2 regions of the Vibrio cidicii genome follow, and region 2 is predicted to be linked to the other one. Evidence: predicted binding sites of a transcription regulator. Region 2 holds the regulator's gene; the other holds the start of a gene.
What was found. Region 2 encodes MetJ, which represses methionine synthesis genes. Its sites were predicted from a motif close to TTAGACNTNTANANGTCTAA; they were not measured.

Region 1: metK (methionine adenosyltransferase) is a predicted target of MetJ. The motif match lies at 3,623-3,642, and genes of this name have one in related genera.

Annotation. Positions count from the first base shown of each region.
Region 1 covers NZ_CP035921.1:1,189,135-1,198,376, reverse strand. Annotated here, with positions in the region: gene EWA64_RS06410 (hypothetical protein) at 1-928, shown strand, start outside; gene endA (deoxyribonuclease I) at 965-1,660, opposite strand; gene EWA64_RS06400 (SprT family zinc-dependent metalloprotease) at 1,780-2,280, opposite strand; gene metK (methionine adenosyltransferase) at 2,390-3,544, opposite strand; gene tkt (transketolase) at 3,867-5,861, shown strand; gene EWA64_RS06385 (LysR family transcriptional regulator) at 5,954-6,847, opposite strand; gene EWA64_RS06380 (ligand-gated channel protein) at 6,989-8,947, shown strand; gene epd (erythrose-4-phosphate dehydrogenase) at 9,078-9,242, shown strand, end outside.
Region 2 covers NZ_CP035921.1:1,379,419-1,388,660, forward strand. Annotated here, with positions in the region: gene EWA64_RS07280 (PadR family transcriptional regulator) at 1-247, shown strand, start outside; gene metF (methylenetetrahydrofolate reductase) at 429-1,322, opposite strand; gene EWA64_RS07290 (bifunctional aspartate kinase/homoserine dehydrogenase II) at 1,555-3,966, opposite strand; gene EWA64_RS07295 (O-succinylhomoserine (thiol)-lyase) at 3,970-5,133, opposite strand; gene metJ (met regulon transcriptional regulator MetJ) at 5,343-5,660, shown strand; gene EWA64_RS07305 (malic enzyme-like NAD(P)-binding protein) at 5,787-7,064, opposite strand; gene EWA64_RS07310 (Calx-beta domain-containing protein) at 7,340-9,242, opposite strand, start outside.

The DNA of each region.
Region 1 (9,242 bases), 190 kb from region 2:
CCCGTCATTTTATCATCCATCGACCGCTTCTATGTATATTGATGCCGCCTACCTGTGGCGCAATGCGAGCGATTGGAGCACGATTTACCAGCAAGAAGATTATCGTCAGGCATTTTCAAAACAGTTCAGCTATGACAGCGCCACTCGCTATTTGGATAGCGAATTATTTGACTATGTCACCTACTCAAATGATTACGATGCTACGCGCAATGGGGAGCGTAAAACGGAACAAATTGCACCGGGTCTATTCCGTTTGTTGTCTCATGAACTGGCGCACGCGAACGATCTGCTACCGCCAAATGACTTGTTGCAATTGGCCGATAGCGGCACTATTTACAGCGAGATTGAATCCGCTGATCATGTGGCTAAGCAGTTGACCAGCAGTCAGCCCCTTACCTCTGCATTGTTATTGGAAGCGGCACAAGTCTCATTTCATGGTGAAGCCATGACCAATAGAGTTCGTCAGTCTACAGGGCAGCAGGCTGGTGGCGAATTTGAACGTGATGGCGCGGCGGCATTTTACAGCTACTCTACGCCACAAGAGGATGTCGCTATGCTGTTTGAAAGCTACATGATGTACAAAAAGTACAAGGTGTACTCAGAAGTGGCGTTCTTGTCGGTTCCACAAACGACGTATTATAGCTGTAACGATTGGAAAGTGTTGTGGGGACAGCGCAATCGTCTCGCCGATGCTAATGTGCGTGATCGTGCCGTGTTGGTCGCACAACGCATTTTGAATGTGAGTGAAAATGACATTCGCGCCAATATGCCTAGCAGCACAATGCGTCCAAAGACAATGCCGCTAGGGAAAGGGTGGTGTGAAATTGTTGGTCGTTCTTACGATGAGTCCGGCGAAATGCGTTATGCCCCACCGCAAGAGCGTAAAGAACGCTTTGGTTATCTTGAGGATATCGGCGCGAAAGAGTAAGTATGATGAAATCCCAGTGGCGACACTGGGATTTTTCTATCGCGTTTGACACGCTTCCTTCACATAAGAGTTGTGGTTGCCCTGAACTTTGGCAATTCGCTCATCGCGTATGCATTCCCACTCCGATACGGGATAAGTTTTATTCCATGCTTGCATCAACTGAGTCTGCTGTTTCGACAGTTGGAAGCCGTACTCTCGGCTCATGTAGAGGTAAGTGCGAGCAATCGATCCCCGCGCGCGATCCGGCGGCATCACTTTACGCGCTTTGAAATTGACCTGCATTTCACAGCGGCCATAGGTCTCACCATCCACGCCATTCCACTGGCTAAAGTTAAAGTTTGAGCGATCGCCGTTGACTTCGCCAACTGCTGGCGTGAGGTTATGCAGATCCGCTTCCATCGAGCGAAACTGAACATCATGTCTGCTGCAATTTTTGCGTCCACCGTTTTGCCAACATTGTCGCTGGTGGCCGAACTGCCAAGCGGGCACCACATGTTCCCACTCAATACGACTGGCACGATTTTGTTGCTTACGCACTTGATAACCACAAGATTGCAAATCTGGAATGCCTTTCTTTCCTTGCCATTGAATCTCGCAGCCACAGTAAAAACTGACCGGATAATCTTGGTAAATTTGTAGCGCCTCTTTCTTCGCCGCAGAGAAGTTGGCCGGGGGCGCAGCCAGTACATGCAAGCTGCTGAGAGCCGCCAGTAGTGAAAATAGGTATTTCATCTAAAAAGTCTTAGAAAAGTATGACTTTTTAGATTGTAGCACTCAGTTTTGCCGCGAAGTAGTGAGCGAATTGTTAAAGCTGAGTCAAAACTGCACTGAGGGCGAGCTTAGACAGGCCGCTAACTGAGTTGTAATCCGGTAAACTGCAAAGGCTGACGGCACTTTGTGCAGCAATAACTGGCTTGATGACGTTGCACTTTGTTGTGGCGGCGAATTGACAGTGGGTACTCGGCGCAGGCGCAGCGATATTGAAAGGTTTTCCCTTGGACCGAATGGATATTAAAGCAATGCGTCGTTCTTGCTGGTAGATTGAAGAGACCTTTCATCATCGCTTGCCACTCTTTGCCATGAGGCTTAACGCGCCCGAACACCTGATAGGTGATGAGGTGGGCGACTTCATGCGGAATCACCTCTTGCAAAAACGCGCGAGGATTTTCGTTGAATAAGACGGGATTGAGGCGTATCTCATTCAGTTGCAAGTAAGCTTTACCTGCCGTTTTGCCTCGAACGTTAAAACTGAGTTTGGGCAGAGGGAAAGTGCGCTGAAAGCGTTGTTCGGCTAAGGCGATACAGTGGGCGAGGACTTGCGAGGATTGTTCGGCTAGTTCGTGGTGCAACATGGGCTCTTCTTCAAACGGCGAAATTTGTTTTCTTACGCATAATCAATTTATACGCATAATAAAAAGCCCCTGCATTGTAGCAGAGGCTTTCTGTTCGAGAAGAGGCTGATTATTTGATGCCAGCAAACTCACGCAGTAGTGCTGCTTTGTCGGTTGCTTCCCAAGGGAACTCTTCGCGACCGAAGTGACCATATGCAGCGGTCTTCTTGTAGATTGGCTGAAGCAGATTCAGCATCTCTTGCAGACCGTATGGACGTAGGTCGAAGAACTGGCGAACGGCTTCAATGATGATGTCGTGCGACACTTTCTCGGTACCGAACGTTTCAACCATGATAGAGGTTGGATCGGCCACACCGATTGCATAAGAAAGTTGGATTTCACAACGATCTGCCATGCCCGCTGCGACGATGTTTTTCGCTACGTAACGCGCTGCGTAAGCGGCAGAACGGTCTACTTTCGATGGATCTTTACCAGAGAAAGCACCACCACCGTGACGCGCTGCGCCGCCGTAGGTATCCACGATGATCTTACGACCCGTCAGACCGCAGTCACCCATTGGACCACCGATAACGAAACGGCCGGTTGGGTTGATGAAGTACTTGGTTTCTTTGTTTAGCCATTCTGAAGGAAGAACAGGCTTGATGATCTCTTCCATCACTGCTTCGCGCAGATCTGGTGTCGAGATAGAATCACAGTGCTGAGTAGACAGGACAACCGCATCAATACCAACAATTTTGCCTTGATCGTATTGGAAAGTAACCTGTGATTTTGCATCGGGGCGCAACCATGGCAGTGTGCCATCTTTACGTACTTTCGCTTGACGTTCCATCAAACGGTGCGCGTAGGTAATTGGTGCTGGCATCAGTACTTCGGTTTCGTTACATGCGTAACCGAACATAATGCCTTGGTCGCCCGCACCTTGCTCTTTAGGGTCGGCTTTATCAACGCCTTGGTTGATGTCAGGAGACTGTTTGCCGATGGTGTTGAGAACAGCACAAGAGTTGGCGTCGAAGCCCATGTCTGAGTGAACGTAGCCGATTTCGCGAACGGTTTCGCGCGTCAGTTCTTCGATATCAACCCAGGCAGAAGTGGTAATTTCACCACCGACCATGACCATGCCGGTTTTTACGTAAGTTTCACATGCAACACGTGCTTTCGGGTCTTGCTCAAGAATCGCATCAAGAACCGCATCAGAAATCTGGTCTGCAATTTTGTCTGGATGGCCTTCTGATACTGACTCAGAAGTGAACAGGTGCTTTGCCATGAGAGCTCCACTTTTGATTAATTTTCGCAGCTGAATACTTGCTCTCAGCTCCGGGAATGAAATACGATTTGTAGGTGTTTCTACATCTAGACGTCCATTCTAGTTTTGAATACTCGAATTACAAGTGATTTTTTAGTATGAACCAAAAGTAATCGTTTGCCTTGCTGGTGCGAAGAATTTGCTCTATTTCACTTTCAGTGAAGTAGAGCATGGTTTGTTCTGGGTTTTTCTCGGGTAAATCGTTTGCAGAGCAGAGATTGCTTTGCGAAAATAGCCAGCGCAATTTTTCTTATTACATCGCTTAATGCACTCAGGAGCAGACATGCCATCTCGTAAACATCTCGCTAATGCAATCCGCGCACTCAGCATGGACGGCGTACAAAAAGCAAACTCAGGCCACCCAGGGGCACCTATGGGTATGGCGGACATCGCTGAAGTTCTTTGGCGCGGCCACCTAAACCACAACCCATCAAACCCAGAGTGGGCTGACCGCGACCGTTTCGTGCTGTCTAACGGCCACGGCTCTATGCTGATTTACTCGCTACTGCACCTTAGCGGTTACGAGCTTTCTATCGATGATCTGAAAAACTTCCGTCAATTGCATTCTAAGACTCCGGGCCACCCAGAATACGGCTACGCGCCGGGTATCGAAACAACGACGGGCCCTCTAGGTCAAGGCATCACCAACGCGGTTGGTATGGCAATGGCTGAGAAAGCGCTCGCAGCGCAGTTCAACAAAGAAGGCCACGACATCGTTGACCACTTCACTTACGTGTTCATGGGTGATGGCTGTCTGATGGAAGGTATCTCGCACGAGGCATGTTCTCTAGCGGGTACGCTAGGCCTTGGTAAACTGATTGCATTCTGGGATGACAACGGCATCTCTATCGACGGTCACGTGGAGGGTTGGTTCTCTGACGATACGCCTAAGCGTTTTGAAGCATACGGCTGGCACGTTATCCCAGCAGTGGATGGTCACAATGCGGAAGCGATCAACGCAGCAATTATCGCTGCGAAAGCGGATCCTCGCCCAACGCTTATCTGTACTAAAACTATCATCGGTTTTGGTTCACCAAACAAATCGGGTTCACACGACTGTCACGGTGCACCACTAGGTGCGGAAGAAATTGCCGCAGCACGTGAGTTCCTAGGTTGGGAACACCCTGCATTTGAAATCCCTGCTGATGTATACGCAGAGTGGGATGCAAAAGCAGCTGGCGCTGAAAAAGAAGCCGCTTGGAACGCGAAGTTCGAAGCATACGCAGCCGAGTACCCTGAGCTTGCCGCAGAGTTCAAACGCCGCGTAAACGGTGAACTTCCTGCAGAGTGGGAAGAGAAAGCAAACCAAATCATTGCCGATCTTCAAGCCAACCCAGCAAACATTGCTTCACGTAAAGCATCGCAAAACGCGCTCGAAGCGTTTGGTAAAATGCTGCCAGAATTCATGGGCGGCTCTGCCGACCTAGCGCCTTCTAACCTCACCATGTGGTCGGGTTCTAAGTCGCTAGAAGCAAACGACTTCTCGGGTAACTACATCCACTACGGTGTGCGTGAATTTGGTATGACAGCGATCATGAACGGTATCGCGCTGCACGGCGGTTTTGTTCCTTACGGCGCAACCTTCCTGATGTTCATGGAATACGCACGTAACGCAATGCGTATGGCCGCTCTGATGAAAGTGCAAAACATCCAAGTGTACACGCACGACTCTATCGGCTTGGGTGAAGATGGCCCAACTCACCAACCGGTTGAGCAAATCGCGTCTCTGCGTCTAACGCCAAACATGAGCACATGGCGTCCATGTGACCAAGTGGAATCGGCGGTCGCATGGAAACTGGCGATTGAACGTAAAGATGGCCCATCAGCGCTGATTTTCTCTCGTCAAAACCTAGCGCAGCAATCACGCAGCGCTGAGCAAGTGGCAGACATCGCCAAAGGTGGTTACATCCTAAAAGACAGCGATGGCAAGCCAGAGCTGATCCTAATCGCGACAGGTTCTGAAGTTGAGCTAGCAGTGAAAGCCGCTGAACAACTAACCGCAGAAGGTAAGAAAGTACGCGTAGTGTCCATGCCATCAACCGATGCATTCGACAAGCAAGACGCGGCTTACCGTGAAGCAGTACTACCATCAGACGTAACAGCACGCATCGCTATCGAAGCGGGCATCGCAGATTTCTGGTACAAGTACGTTGGTTTCGACGGTCGTATCATCGGCATGACGACTTTCGGTGAATCAGCACCTGCTGACCAGTTGTTCGAAATGTTCGGTTTCACGGTAGAAAACGTGGTGAACACAGCGAAAGAATTGCTAGCGTAATTACTGGACCGTCTAAACAGTCGAACGTAAGCGACAACTGTTAAACGCTAAAGTTAGAAAGGCCATCATTGCGATGGCCTTTTTACTTTTTGTCAGTTTTTCCAACCTTGTGGAATGCTTTGGTTAATATAGTCTAAAAGTACGGATAAGCGCCTTGGTAGCCTTCCTGCGGGCGTGTAACAGTTGATGGAAATAGGCTCCGAAAGCCAACCTTCCAAGCAAGGTGTAATTCGACCTGGGTGATGCTTCTCATAGACGCTTGCGGTCCAAGTCGGCAACAATCCAATACCATGACCATTCGCGATACTGTCGATCTGCATCGCGATGTTGTCGCAGTATAAGCGACTAGCAAATGGCTCTAAGAAGAAGTCACCGTGTTGAGGGTGTGTGAGCATTAATCCGTTTTCTTGTACCGAGCCAAAATCTATCCAAGGATGTGCTTCAAGTTCTTTGGGGTGGAGGAGCGAACCGTGTTGTTCTAGATAAGCTGGAGAGGCAAAAGGTGTATAACGAAAAGAGCCTAACACCTCTTTGCGCCAATCGAGGTCTTTGCGTTCACCGAGCCAGATGAACAAGTCAGGGTCATGGTGCGCTTCAGAAAAGTCACTAATGAGTTGAACCCTAACGTCAGGATTATCGGCAAGAAAGCGGTTGAGTATGCCACCTAGCCAACTTCTCACTAATGCTGTGTGACAAATAATATGTAGTGGTCCTGAAACTTGGTTCGTTAAATCTTGCAACGCCTCATAACTTTCTTCACTTAGATCAAGAATCTGACGACTGTAGTTGGCAAAAATTTCTCCCGCTCTTGTCAGTACTAATCGGTTACCTTGTCTTGCGGTCAGTGCCTGACCGAAATCTTCTTCCAGTTGTGCTAAGCGACGACTCAGTGTTGATTTAGGTTGGTTAAGAGCCTTTGCAGCAGCTGTTAAACTTTTATGCTGATTGAGCGCATCAAAGGCTCGAATTGATGATAAATCGTGCATATTTCACCTGCTCCTTACTGCGTTATGTACGGATTCCACAAATGGGAAAGGCCGTTCCATAAGTATCACTATGCATCTCGTTCTAATTGTGAATAATTCAATTCTACAAAATGATAATCATTATCAATTATGGAGATGTAGATGTCTACTTTTAGACTGCCAGTTATTACTGCGACTGGTTTTTTAGCCTTCGTTAGTGTCCCGCATGTTTTTGCCAATGATGCGGTTTCCAAAATGGAAACTGTGGTTGTAACAGCATCAAGTTATGAACAATCTCAAGCTGACGCCCCTGCAAGCATTAGTGTGATATCGCGTGAGGAGTTAGACTCTCGTTATTACCGTGATGTTACTGACGCATTAAAAAGTGTCCCGGGTGTTGTCGTGACAGGCGGTGGTGATACTACCGACATCAGTATCCGTGGTATGGGCTCTAAATACACTTTGATACTGGTCGATGGTAAGCGTCAAAGCACGCGTGAAACTCGTCCAAATAGTGATGGCCCTGGTATCGAACAAGGTTGGTTGCCTCCTCTTCAAGCGATTGAGCGAATTGAGGTCATTCGTGGCCCAATGTCGACGCTTTATGGCTCTGATGCGATTGGCGGTGTGATCAACGTGATCACGCGAAAAGATGCGATGGAGTGGACTGGTAATGTTCAGCTAAGCACCGTTCTGCAAGAGAACAGTCGTTCGGGCGGAGAGCAGAGTGCGAATTTCTTCGTCAATGGGCCGCTAGCCGAAAATCTATCTCTCCAAGTATACGGTCAGTACACCGCAAGAGAAGAAGATGATATTGAATACGGTTATGAAGATAAAGATATGCAGAGTCTCTCTTCAAAACTGACCTACCAGATCAATGATCGCCATTCTGTGCAAATAGAGGGAGGGACTTCGGCCCAAAATCGTCGCGGGAACGTTGGCCTTTCAGTGCCAACGACGGGATGCCGAAGAGGTTGTGAAGATTCACTCAACGAATATCGTCGTAGTTATGTAACGTTAAGCCACAGTGGCAACTGGGACTCGGTTGGCATATCAGATACCTACTTACAACGTGAAGAAAGCGAGAACAAATCTCGTGAGATGACGATCACTAACACCACCTTCAAATCGAGCTTAGTGACAGGCATTGGAAACCATACGCTGACGACAGGTGTGGATGGAACTCACGCGGAACTTGAGGACTTTACTTCTAACCAAGCGTCATTGAAGAGCAAAGCATCAAATACGCAGTGGGCCGTTTTCATAGAAGATGAGTGGAGAATCGCCGAACCGTTTAGCATTACGCTGGGTGGCCGTTTAGATCATGATGAAAACTATGGTGCGCACTTCAGCCCGCGTGCTTATGGTGTATGGCGTGTAGATTCTTCTTGGACGGTGAAAGGCGGTGTGGCAACAGGTTTCCGCTCGCCACAATTACGTGAAATTACTCCTGGTTGGGCACAAGTTAGCGGTGGCGGTAACATTTACGGCAACCCAGACCTTGATCCTGAAACGTCGTTAAACAAAGAAATCAGCGTCTTGTATCAAGGTGACGCTGGCTTAGATGTTTCTTTGACTGCGTTCCATAATGAATTCAAAGACAAGATCACGCGTGTTGCTTGTCCGGATACCATTTGTACAGATGGGCCAAACCAATGGGGCGCCGATCCAACGTACCGTGTTAACGTGGATGAAGCGGTCACACAAGGTATTGAAGCAACCTTTGCATCGTCGCTAACGGAAACCATTTACCTCAGCTCGAGCTACACATTTACCGACTCAGAGCAAAAAACAGGTGAGTACAAAGGTATGCCGCTACAGCAACTACCAAAGCACCTGGTTAACGTTGATGTGACTTGGCAGACAACAGCAGATCTAGAGAGTTGGGCGAAAGTCACCTACCGAGGGAAAGAGATGGATCCGGTTACGGGACCATCAAGAAACAGTATCGTAGAGCCCGCTTATACTTTTGTGGACGCAGGTGTGACATATCAGTTAACCGATAACACTCGTATCAAAGGTGCGATCTATAACTTGCTGGACGAGAAAATCAGTTACGAAGAATACGGATATATCGAAGATGGTCGTCGTTACTGGTTAGGTTTAGACGTCGCCTTTTAATCACCTTTGTAACATGGCCGAGTACTGTCTCGGCCTTTTTGAACCTGCTTTACTATGATTCAACAGGTGCGTTTTTCGGCCTGATCAGGTAGTATCTGTGACACAAAATTGTAGTTAGGGCGAAGGATAAATGCTAAAAGTTGCGATCAATGGATTTGGACGTATCGGTCGTAATGTTTTAAGAGCCGTATATGAGAGCGGTAAGCATCAGCAGATCAAGGTGGTGGCGGTGAACGAACTGGCCCAGCCGGATGCCATGGCCCATTTGCTACAATACGACACCTCGCATGGTCGT
Region 2 (9,242 bases):
CAAGCTGATGGCTTGTTCAGTGCAACCGTCTGCGCCATACCGCCATCAATTGGCGCAATTAGTCGAAGAGTCTCGCAAGCTGGTCGCTCACTACAAAGAGATTGAAGCGGCTTACTACGCCACACCATCGACCCTCGACAAACAAGGTCGCCTAGAGCGTTTGACGCTGCGTCGCAACCTGATGCTACGTGAAACGTGGATCAACTGGGCAGACGAAGTGTTGGCGGAATTGGAAGCTCTCGGCTAACTCTTCGCGCACATCACACTCGTTAATTAACGAGAGAAACAAATAAGGCTGGTTTGATACCAGCCTTTTTATTGGCCTCTATTTGCTCAAAGCAAAAGAGTGCGCCCAATAAAAAGCGACACTCTTTGCGCCGCTTTTACTCTTCAACCTATCTTCTACTCTTCAAACTATCTTCAAACCGCTACGCTTGCTTGGGACGTACGCCCAGCGTATGACACAATGCGTAAGTCATTTCGGCGCGGTTTAGCGTGTAGAAGTGGAAATCCTTCACCCCTTCTCGGCTTAAAATACGCACCATATCAATTGCCTGGCTTGCACCGACTAGCTGACGAGTCACAGGATCGTCATCCAACCCTTCAAACTGTTTCGCCATCCAACCGGGCACTTTAACGTTGTTCTGCGCTGCAAAACGCGACGCCTGCTTAAAGTTCGATACCGGCAAAATACCCGGGACGATTTCCACGTCGATCCCGGCCGCTACGCAGCGGTCACGAAAACGCAAGTAGCTTTCCACATCGAAAAAGAACTGCGTGATGGCACGGTTCGCACCTGCATCCACTTTTCGTTTGAGGTTAAGCAGATCCGCTTGAGCACTTTTCGCTTCAGGGTGGACTTCAGGAAACGCCGCCACCGAAATATCAAAATCGTGCAGCGATTTCAGCAGAGTCACCAGATCAGAGGCGTACATCTCTGGCGCGCCACCGCCCGGAGGAATATCACCGCGCAGCGCAACAATATTTTTGATGCCATTCGCCCAGTAGTCGTTGGCAATGTTGATAAGCTCGTCACGGCTGGCATCAATACAAGTAAGGTGCGGCGCAGCCACGAGGCCAGTTTGCGCTTTGATCTCTTTGATGATCGAGTGGGTACGGTCACGCTCACCAGAGTTGGCCCCGTAAGTCACCGAGACAAACTTGGGTTGCAGAGTTTTTAGGCGCTGTACTGAGCTCCACAACGTCTCTTCCATTTGCGGCGTACTGGGCGGAAAAAACTCAAACGACACATTGATGTTGTCTGAAAGCTCAGCGATATTCTGGTTTAAAGCGTCAATATGACTTGCGTGTGTATAGCCCATGTTCCTCTCCCTGTGACCACCCGCCACAAACGTGCAAACTGTTGCGAACTGACGTTTGGACGTCTATATGGCTACAGAATGAATTGAATACGATTTAATGTCAACAGCGCGATTATGAATATTTCTCAAGTTCATAATGAGCATAGTTCAAGTAGAAATAACAAGGGGCCGATTGGCCCCTTGGATAAGATGTGTACCGATAGCCACGACGCTTTAAAGCACGCTATCCTCTTTAAAACAGGCCCGCTAGACGATTGAGATCCGACTGAATCGCCCCCGCCGTCACTTCTCGCCCGGCACCCGGCCCACGAATCACCAATGGGTTGTCTCGATACCACTTACTTTCGATGGCAAAAATGTTGTCACACGGCAGCAAATTGGCTAACGCATGCTCACGCGACAGTGCTTCAACACTCACCCGCGCCTTGCCGTTTTTCTCCAAACGCGCCACGTATCTCAACACCTGATCTTGGCGCTGCGCTTTGGCCAGACGCTCTTGCAAACGTTCACTGAGCAGATGCGCTTTATCAAAAAACTCATCCAGCGTGAGATCGCTCAATTCTGCTGGCACCAAGGATTCCACTTTAACGTTCTCCGGTTCAATCTCCAGCCCCGATTCACGCGCTAAAATCACCAGCTTGCGCATCACATCCGAGCCATCGAGATCGCTGCGCGGATCGGGCTCGGTCAGCCCCTGCTGCCAAGCGAGATCGACCAGTTCCGCAAACGGCACGCTGCCGTCAAACTGCTGGAACAACCAAGAAAGTGTGCCGGAGAAGATCCCTGAGAGCGCAACAATTTCGTCACCGCTCTCACGCAAATCGCGCACGGTATGGTTGATTGGCAACCCAGCGCCCACCGTGGCGTTGTACAGCCAATGGCGACCAATTTTGGCAAACGCATCTTGCACTTGATAGTAATACTCGCTGCTGGCTGAGCCAGCGATCTTGTTGGCCGAAATCAGGTGTAGCCCTTGGTTAGCAATCTCAAGATATTTCGTCGCCAACTCCGCGCTGGCGGTCACATCCAGCACCACCGCTTCGTCATAACCTTGCAAAGCGCCCAAACGCAGTAACCAGCTATCGCCATCGTGCGCGATCGAGTCGTCATCAAAATGGGCGTGCACGCTTGCGGCATCCAAGCCTTGCTCATTGAACAGATACGTTTGGCTATCCACCACGGCTACCAGCTCAAAGTTCATGCCGTGGCGTTTTTCCAGCTCGCTCTTTTGCTGGGCAAACAGCGCTAGCCAACTCGAACCAATATTACCTTTGCCGCACAAGGCAATGGCCACCCGTTTTTGCGCTTGAAAAAGCTGGCTATGAATGCCTTTGACCAGCACAGGCAGATTAACCCGTCGCAGTACAGCCACCAGACTGAGGCCAGAATCCGCCTCGGAGACGAACTCCACTGGCGAGTGTTTCAATTGCTGATAGAAGCCAAAGCAGTGGCTGGCATTTTTCGCTACGCCCGCGCCCACCGCCGCCACCAGCGAAAAGCCTTCTTTAAGTTTAATTTCCGCTTCCACCGCTAACTCTTGCAGGTAGGCCAAAGCGCCACTGGCGATTTCGGCGGTATAGGCCAAACGCAGGCGATGTTGATCTTTTTGCCACTCAAAGGCCAACGGTTCCAGTTGCGCCCGCTTCAAAGCACGTAGCACCTCTTGCTGTACGCGGTCGTCGTCATGGCCTCGGGCAAAAGTGAGCTGCACCAGTAGCACCTCATCAAGCGAGGTGATGATTTTCGCCCCGCGCCCAGAGGCGAGCACGCGTTCAATGCGCGTCGAGCCCGATTCCGCATCGTAGCTACAACGTAAATCGAGCTCAGTGGCACTTTGCGCCACCGGTTGAAGGGTGCGGCTATGCAGCACCGGCGCGGCAAGACGAGCCAGCTCGCTCGCTTCATCCAAACGCAGCAGCGGCAGCAGGCACGCGTCCGACACGATGCGCGGGTCGGCGCTGTACACGCCCGCCACATCACTCCAAATCGTCACGCGTGACACTTCCGCCAACGCGCCAATGATGGTCGCCGAGTAGTCGGAACCATTGCGACCAAGCAGCACGGTATCGCCTGCGCCATTTTGCGCCATAAAACCGGTGATGATCACTCGGCGCTTGGCGTGCTGCGCCAGCACCTCTTTCAGTAGCGGATAGGAACGCGCGCGATCCACCTCCGGCTGAGTGCCGCTTTCGGCGCGCAAAAATGCACGCGCATCTTGTGCCACCGCTGGTAGATTGGTCTGGTTAAGCAGCGCAGCCAGCAAACGCGCTGACCACACTTCACCGTGGCCAAGTACCGCCGCTCTCTGCGTTTGAGAGAGCGGCGCCGCCAACTCCGCCAAGGTACTGAACTCATCATTCAGTTGGGCAAGTAGTTGGCCTTGCGCCTCGCCACTGAGCAGCGATTCAACCAAACCAAGCTGGTAGTGACGTAACGATTGCAGCGCGTCATGGGCCAAACGGCCATCCCGCTCCAACCCATCAAGAAACTCAATCAAGCGGTTAGTGGTTTTGCCCGCCGCAGAGACAACCACCAAATCATTCTCACTGGAATACTCTTTGAGAATATTGGCGACGCGGCGATAACATTCGGGGTCGGCGAGGCTGCTGCCACCAAACTTGTGCAACTGACGTACAACAGACATTTATTACGCTCCCTTCACTTGTTCAAAGGCTTGTTTGAGGTCGGCAATCAAATCGTGCGCATCTTCCAGTCCGACCGACAGACGCAGCAATTGCTGGGAGACCCCCGCCTCAGCCAGCGCCGCTTCGCCCATTGCTCGGTGCGTCATGGACGCGGGATGGCAGATCAAACTCTCCACCCCACCGAGCGACTCGGCCAAAGAGAACAGCTCCAGCGCTTGCACAAACTGCTTCAACTGTTCAAACGAGCCGGCAAATTCAAAACTGAGCATCGAGCCAAACCCCGATTGCTGCTTTTTAGCAATCTCATGCCCCGGATGTTGCGGCAGGCTCGGATGGTAAATCGTCCCCACCAGCGCTTCGCTTTGTAAAAAGGCTAAAATTTGCTGTGAGCTCTCTTCGTGCACGCGCATGCGCGCCCCTAGCGTGCGAATGCCGCGCAGCGTCATGTAGCTGTCAAACGGCGTACCAGTTGCGCCCAAACAGTTGCCCCACCACGCTAGCTCCTCGGCATGTTGCGCAGTTTTGGTCACCACCACACCGCCAATCACATCAGAATGGCCATTAATGTATTTGGTGGTGGAGTGAATCACGAAATCCGCGCCCAGCTCTAACGGCTTTTGATAAACCGGAGTAAGGAAGGTGTTGTCGACCGCCACCAGCGCGCCAACGCGATGCGCCTTTTCACACACGGCCGCAATGTCGACCACGCGCACCAACGGGTTGGAGGGGGTTTCAATCAGCAGCAGTTTGGGCTTGAGCGCCAAGGCTGCCTCCAGCGCCGCTGGGTCGGATTGATCCACAAAGCGCACCTTGAAATCACCTTTGTTAGCGCGGGTATTGAACAAGCGATACGTACCGCCGTAGCAGTCGTGCGGAGCGACAATCAGATCGTTTGGCGACAAAAACGCAGAGACCCACAAGTTAAGCGCCGACGTGCCACAGTTGGTCACCACCGCCCCTTGGCCCGACTCCAACTCATACAGCGCCTGCTCCAGCAAGCCACGGTTGGGGTTGCCCGAACGGGTATAGTCGTACTTAGGCACTTCGCCAAAGGCTGGAAAGCCGTAGTTGGTCGAAAGGTAAATGGGGGGAACGACAGCACGGAACTGACTGTCTGACTCAATACCAGTTCGAACGGCGATGGTAGCGGGCTTGCGAGTGCTCATAGTGTTTCCTTTCTCCAAAGATGCATTCTGATCAGGAATGGGCTACTGTTGTTTCAGCGTCATCCATTCCTTTTATCCGCCACTTTAACCAGCAAAATTTAAGACGTCAACACTTCTAGACGTCCATATGTCTTTGCTTATGGCGGTAAATCCAGCTACAATCTGCGCCTATTATTTTATTAACCAACAATAACGACTAAAGGTGCGCAATGGCCGACTGGAATGGCGACTACATAAGTCCATACGCAGAGCATGGGAAAAAGAGCGAACAGGTAAAAAAGATCACTGTATCTATCCCATTAAAAGTGCTGAAAGTGCTGACCGATGAACGAACTCGTCGTCAAATTAATAACCTGCGCCACGCAACCAATAGTGAACTGCTGTGCGAAGCCTTCCTGCATGCGTACACAGGCCAGCCATTGCCGACCGATGAAGATCTGCGTAAAGACCGACCAGATGACATTCCAACTGAAGCGAAAGCGCTGATGACGGCGATGGGCATCGAGTTCGAAGCCTACGACGACTAAGGATTGGCTGGTCAGTTCGGGGGAAGAGGCTGACTGCCAAGCCAAAAATAGAAATAAAAAGAATAGCAATAAAAACGGGACGCCTTGGCGTCCCGTTTTTCTGACTGGTTAAAAGTCACGTTTGGCTTATTGCGCCATGTAGTTCTCTGGCATCGCGATGCGCGCTACACCAGAATCGACCGCCGCTTGTGCGACTGCTTTCGCTACGCGCGGTAGCAGACGTGGGTCCATCGGTTTTGGAATGATGTAGTGCGGACCGAACTCTAAGCTGTCGACGCCCGCCGCTTTCAACACTTCCGCAGGAACCGGTTCTTTCGCCAATTGACGAATCGCATCCACCGCCGCCAGTTTCATCTCATCGTTGATTTCGCTGGCGCGAACATCCAATGCACCGCGGAAAATAAACGGGAAGCACAACACGTTGTTCACTTGGTTTGGATAGTCACTGCGGCCCGTTCCCATGATCAAATCGTCACGCACTTGGTGTGCCAGTTCTGGCTTGATCTCGGGGTCTGGGTTTGAACAAGCAAACACCACTGGCTTATCAGCCATCAGTTTCAGCGCTTCTGCAGGCATTAGGTTTGGACCTGACACCCCCAAGAAGAGATCCGCGCCAGAAATCACATCTTCCAGCGTGCGTTTGTCGGTGTTATTGGCAAACAGCTGCTTGTATTCGTTGAGATCATCACGACGGGTATGGATCACGCCTTTGCGATCCAGCATGTAGATCTTCTCACGCATCGCGCCGCATTTGATCAACAGTTCCATACACGCCACCGCCGCCGCGCCCGCGCCCAAACACACAATCACACATTCGTTGAGTTTTTTGCCTTGCAGCTCGATCGCATTGAGCATGCCCGCCGCCGTCACAATCGCGGTGCCGTGCTGGTCATCATGGAAAACCGGCACATCACAACGCTCAATCAGGCGTTTCTCGATCTCAAAACAGTCTGGCGCTTTGATGTCTTCAAGGTTGATGCCACCAAAGGTGTCGGCGATGTTGGCAACGGTATCGACAAACTCATCGATGGTGCGGTGTTTTACTTCGATATCGATCGAGTCTAATCCTGCAAAGCGTTTGAACAGTAACGCTTTCCCTTCCATGACTGGCTTAGACGCCAGCGGACCTAGGTTGCCCAGACCAAGAATTGCGGTGCCGTTAGAGATCACTGCCACCATGTTCCCTTTAGCCGTGTACTTGTAGACGTTTTCCGGGTTTTGCGCGATTTCACGCACTGGCTCAGCCACGCCTGGGCTGTAAGCAAGCGCCAAATCTTTGGCCGTTTCGGCTGATTTAGTCAGCGCAATGGCGATTTTTCCCGGAGTTGGGTAGGCATGGTAATCCAGCGCTTGCTGGCGGAGATCTTCTTCAGGAGTCAATGCTTGGCGATTGTCATCGGACATAGGTCGTTATTCTCTTTATATGTTTTGTGGGATAGGGGGAGTGTTCCAAAATGACCTAAAACTCTGCGTTTTTAGATAATTTGGAGATAAATTCTAAATGATATAAGTCAATCTTCCTAGCCAAGAATGCGAAGCATATCTACAAAATGACCAAGAAAGGTTAAGGTAAGACCAGCGAAGGTGCCCCAACCAAGCGCTCCTAATTTAACCACCATGACCAAGAGGCCATGGTGGCCTTTCTTAACCTCGCTCAATGGGCGAGAGTGTTGGTTTTATTAATCATTCTCGTCCCCGCTTCCCCCTGTGGCGCCAGTTGGATCGACTTGTGGGTAGCTAAAAGTAAAGTTCATTTGGGAGTTTGTCACAACAAACTGCACCCCTTGCTTCTTGAGCTTCTCACGACTCTCCTCACTGAGCTGCACGTTGAGCATAGCCTCCAACTCAACCGTACCTTGATTGAAACGCTGATCCAACTCAGCGCGCGTAACCGCCGCGAAATCGAGTGTTCCCTTGGCGACCTTTTGCCCTGCAGGCAAAGTGATTTGTTGTGGAATGGTCAGATAAGGCATGGTGGTTAAATCACTTGCCATGAGCTCCACATCAAACACGAGCTCAAAGTCGAGTGGATCGCTGATGCTAAACTCGATACCTTCTGCCCATTGCTGTGCAATAAAATCACCTTGGCTATTGGGGTCCATTTTGACATTCCTTTGCATCGGAATAGTGATGCTCATTAGATCATCATTGCCAATCACTAGCGTTTGGCTGAATGTATAACTTTTCCCGGGCTGGCAGGCTTGTGCGTCGTAACACCCCGGAAGATCGTAGCGAACCCGACTTCCTTGCGGCAGTTGCGTCGTAAAATCTAATGTGACCCATTCTGAAGACTCAACGCTGTCATCGGCAATCAGATCGAACTGAATCTCAGGGCGACTGCTGTTCGAAAAAACGAGACTAGCTGGCAGATCGAGGTTGAAATCTTCGGATAAGGTGGCGGTTGAGTTCGCCGATAGAGCGATCGCCGCAACAATATCATCGGCAGACTGAGCTTGGGTGTTATAGTAACCAAATCGCCAAAGCACATTGCCACTGCTGTCTTCAAACACTTGATCGGGCGATTGCTCGACATTCAATGAAATGTAGATGTCATCGTCGTCTCGAACTTCTATCTGGCGTGTAATAACAGGCAATTGAACGTCATTCGCTATCGTCAAGCCGATGCTTTGATGTGCTTCATGAGCGCGGTTGTCTGGGACAATCAATACCAGCAATTTTGATGCTTCGCCTGGCATAAATTGGATGTTCAGTGGCTCTGTATTGTCAATGCTCCCCAGCCTCAAACGAGCCATATTCTCACTGCTGATTGTCACATTAACCGCACGATCCGTTGCCGTATCGAGTCGCAGCCTACCTTGTAAAAAACGCCCCTCATTGACCGTATTCTGTGTCAAATAGAGCTCAACACGGCTAGGTTCAGCGACGGCGCTGTCATTATCAGCAATAGTGACGGAGGTCAGTACTTTCTCTTGTGCCGAGGTGACAAAACGAGTTTTGACCATTTCCAGCGTGAAGGTTTCTTGGTTTTCTACATCTAGATCATCAATGATAGGCACATCAAAGCGGAAAACTCTCTGTCCCGATGGAATGAGGACAGAAGTGATGCCTCCCAATGCATTGGGCTGCTGACTATAGCCGCTTTGTATTTGAGGATAGTCAATGAACGCACTCGCGGTATCTTCTGCGGTAGAATAGACGCGATAATACAAATAAACTTGGTTGCCAGACGCCATTTTCCTATCCAAGGTCACTTCAACGACCGCCTTCTGATCGGCTTCACTGGCAGAAAGTACCTGTAGATTTTCAACGACATAACTATCATCATCTCGAATGTAGTAAGTCTTCTCTTGCTTCTGTGTGCCGCTTTCAAAACTGGCACCCTCGGCAATTTCCATACTCAGTTGCAAAGCTTCGTAATACGTCTCGGGCTCTTCGTCACCAAGCACATCCACTTGAATAGTTGCCGTTGGATGCTCAGCACTTAGCGCCAGCACCTCTTGCTTGGCAACAAAATCCTCTCCGTCGGTTGCCCCATATCGGCTGGCAACTTGGTAGCTGAGCTGAACATCGTCCTCGCCAGGATTGATCAGCTCCGCTGTCAGCTCAATACGGCTAGGGGCA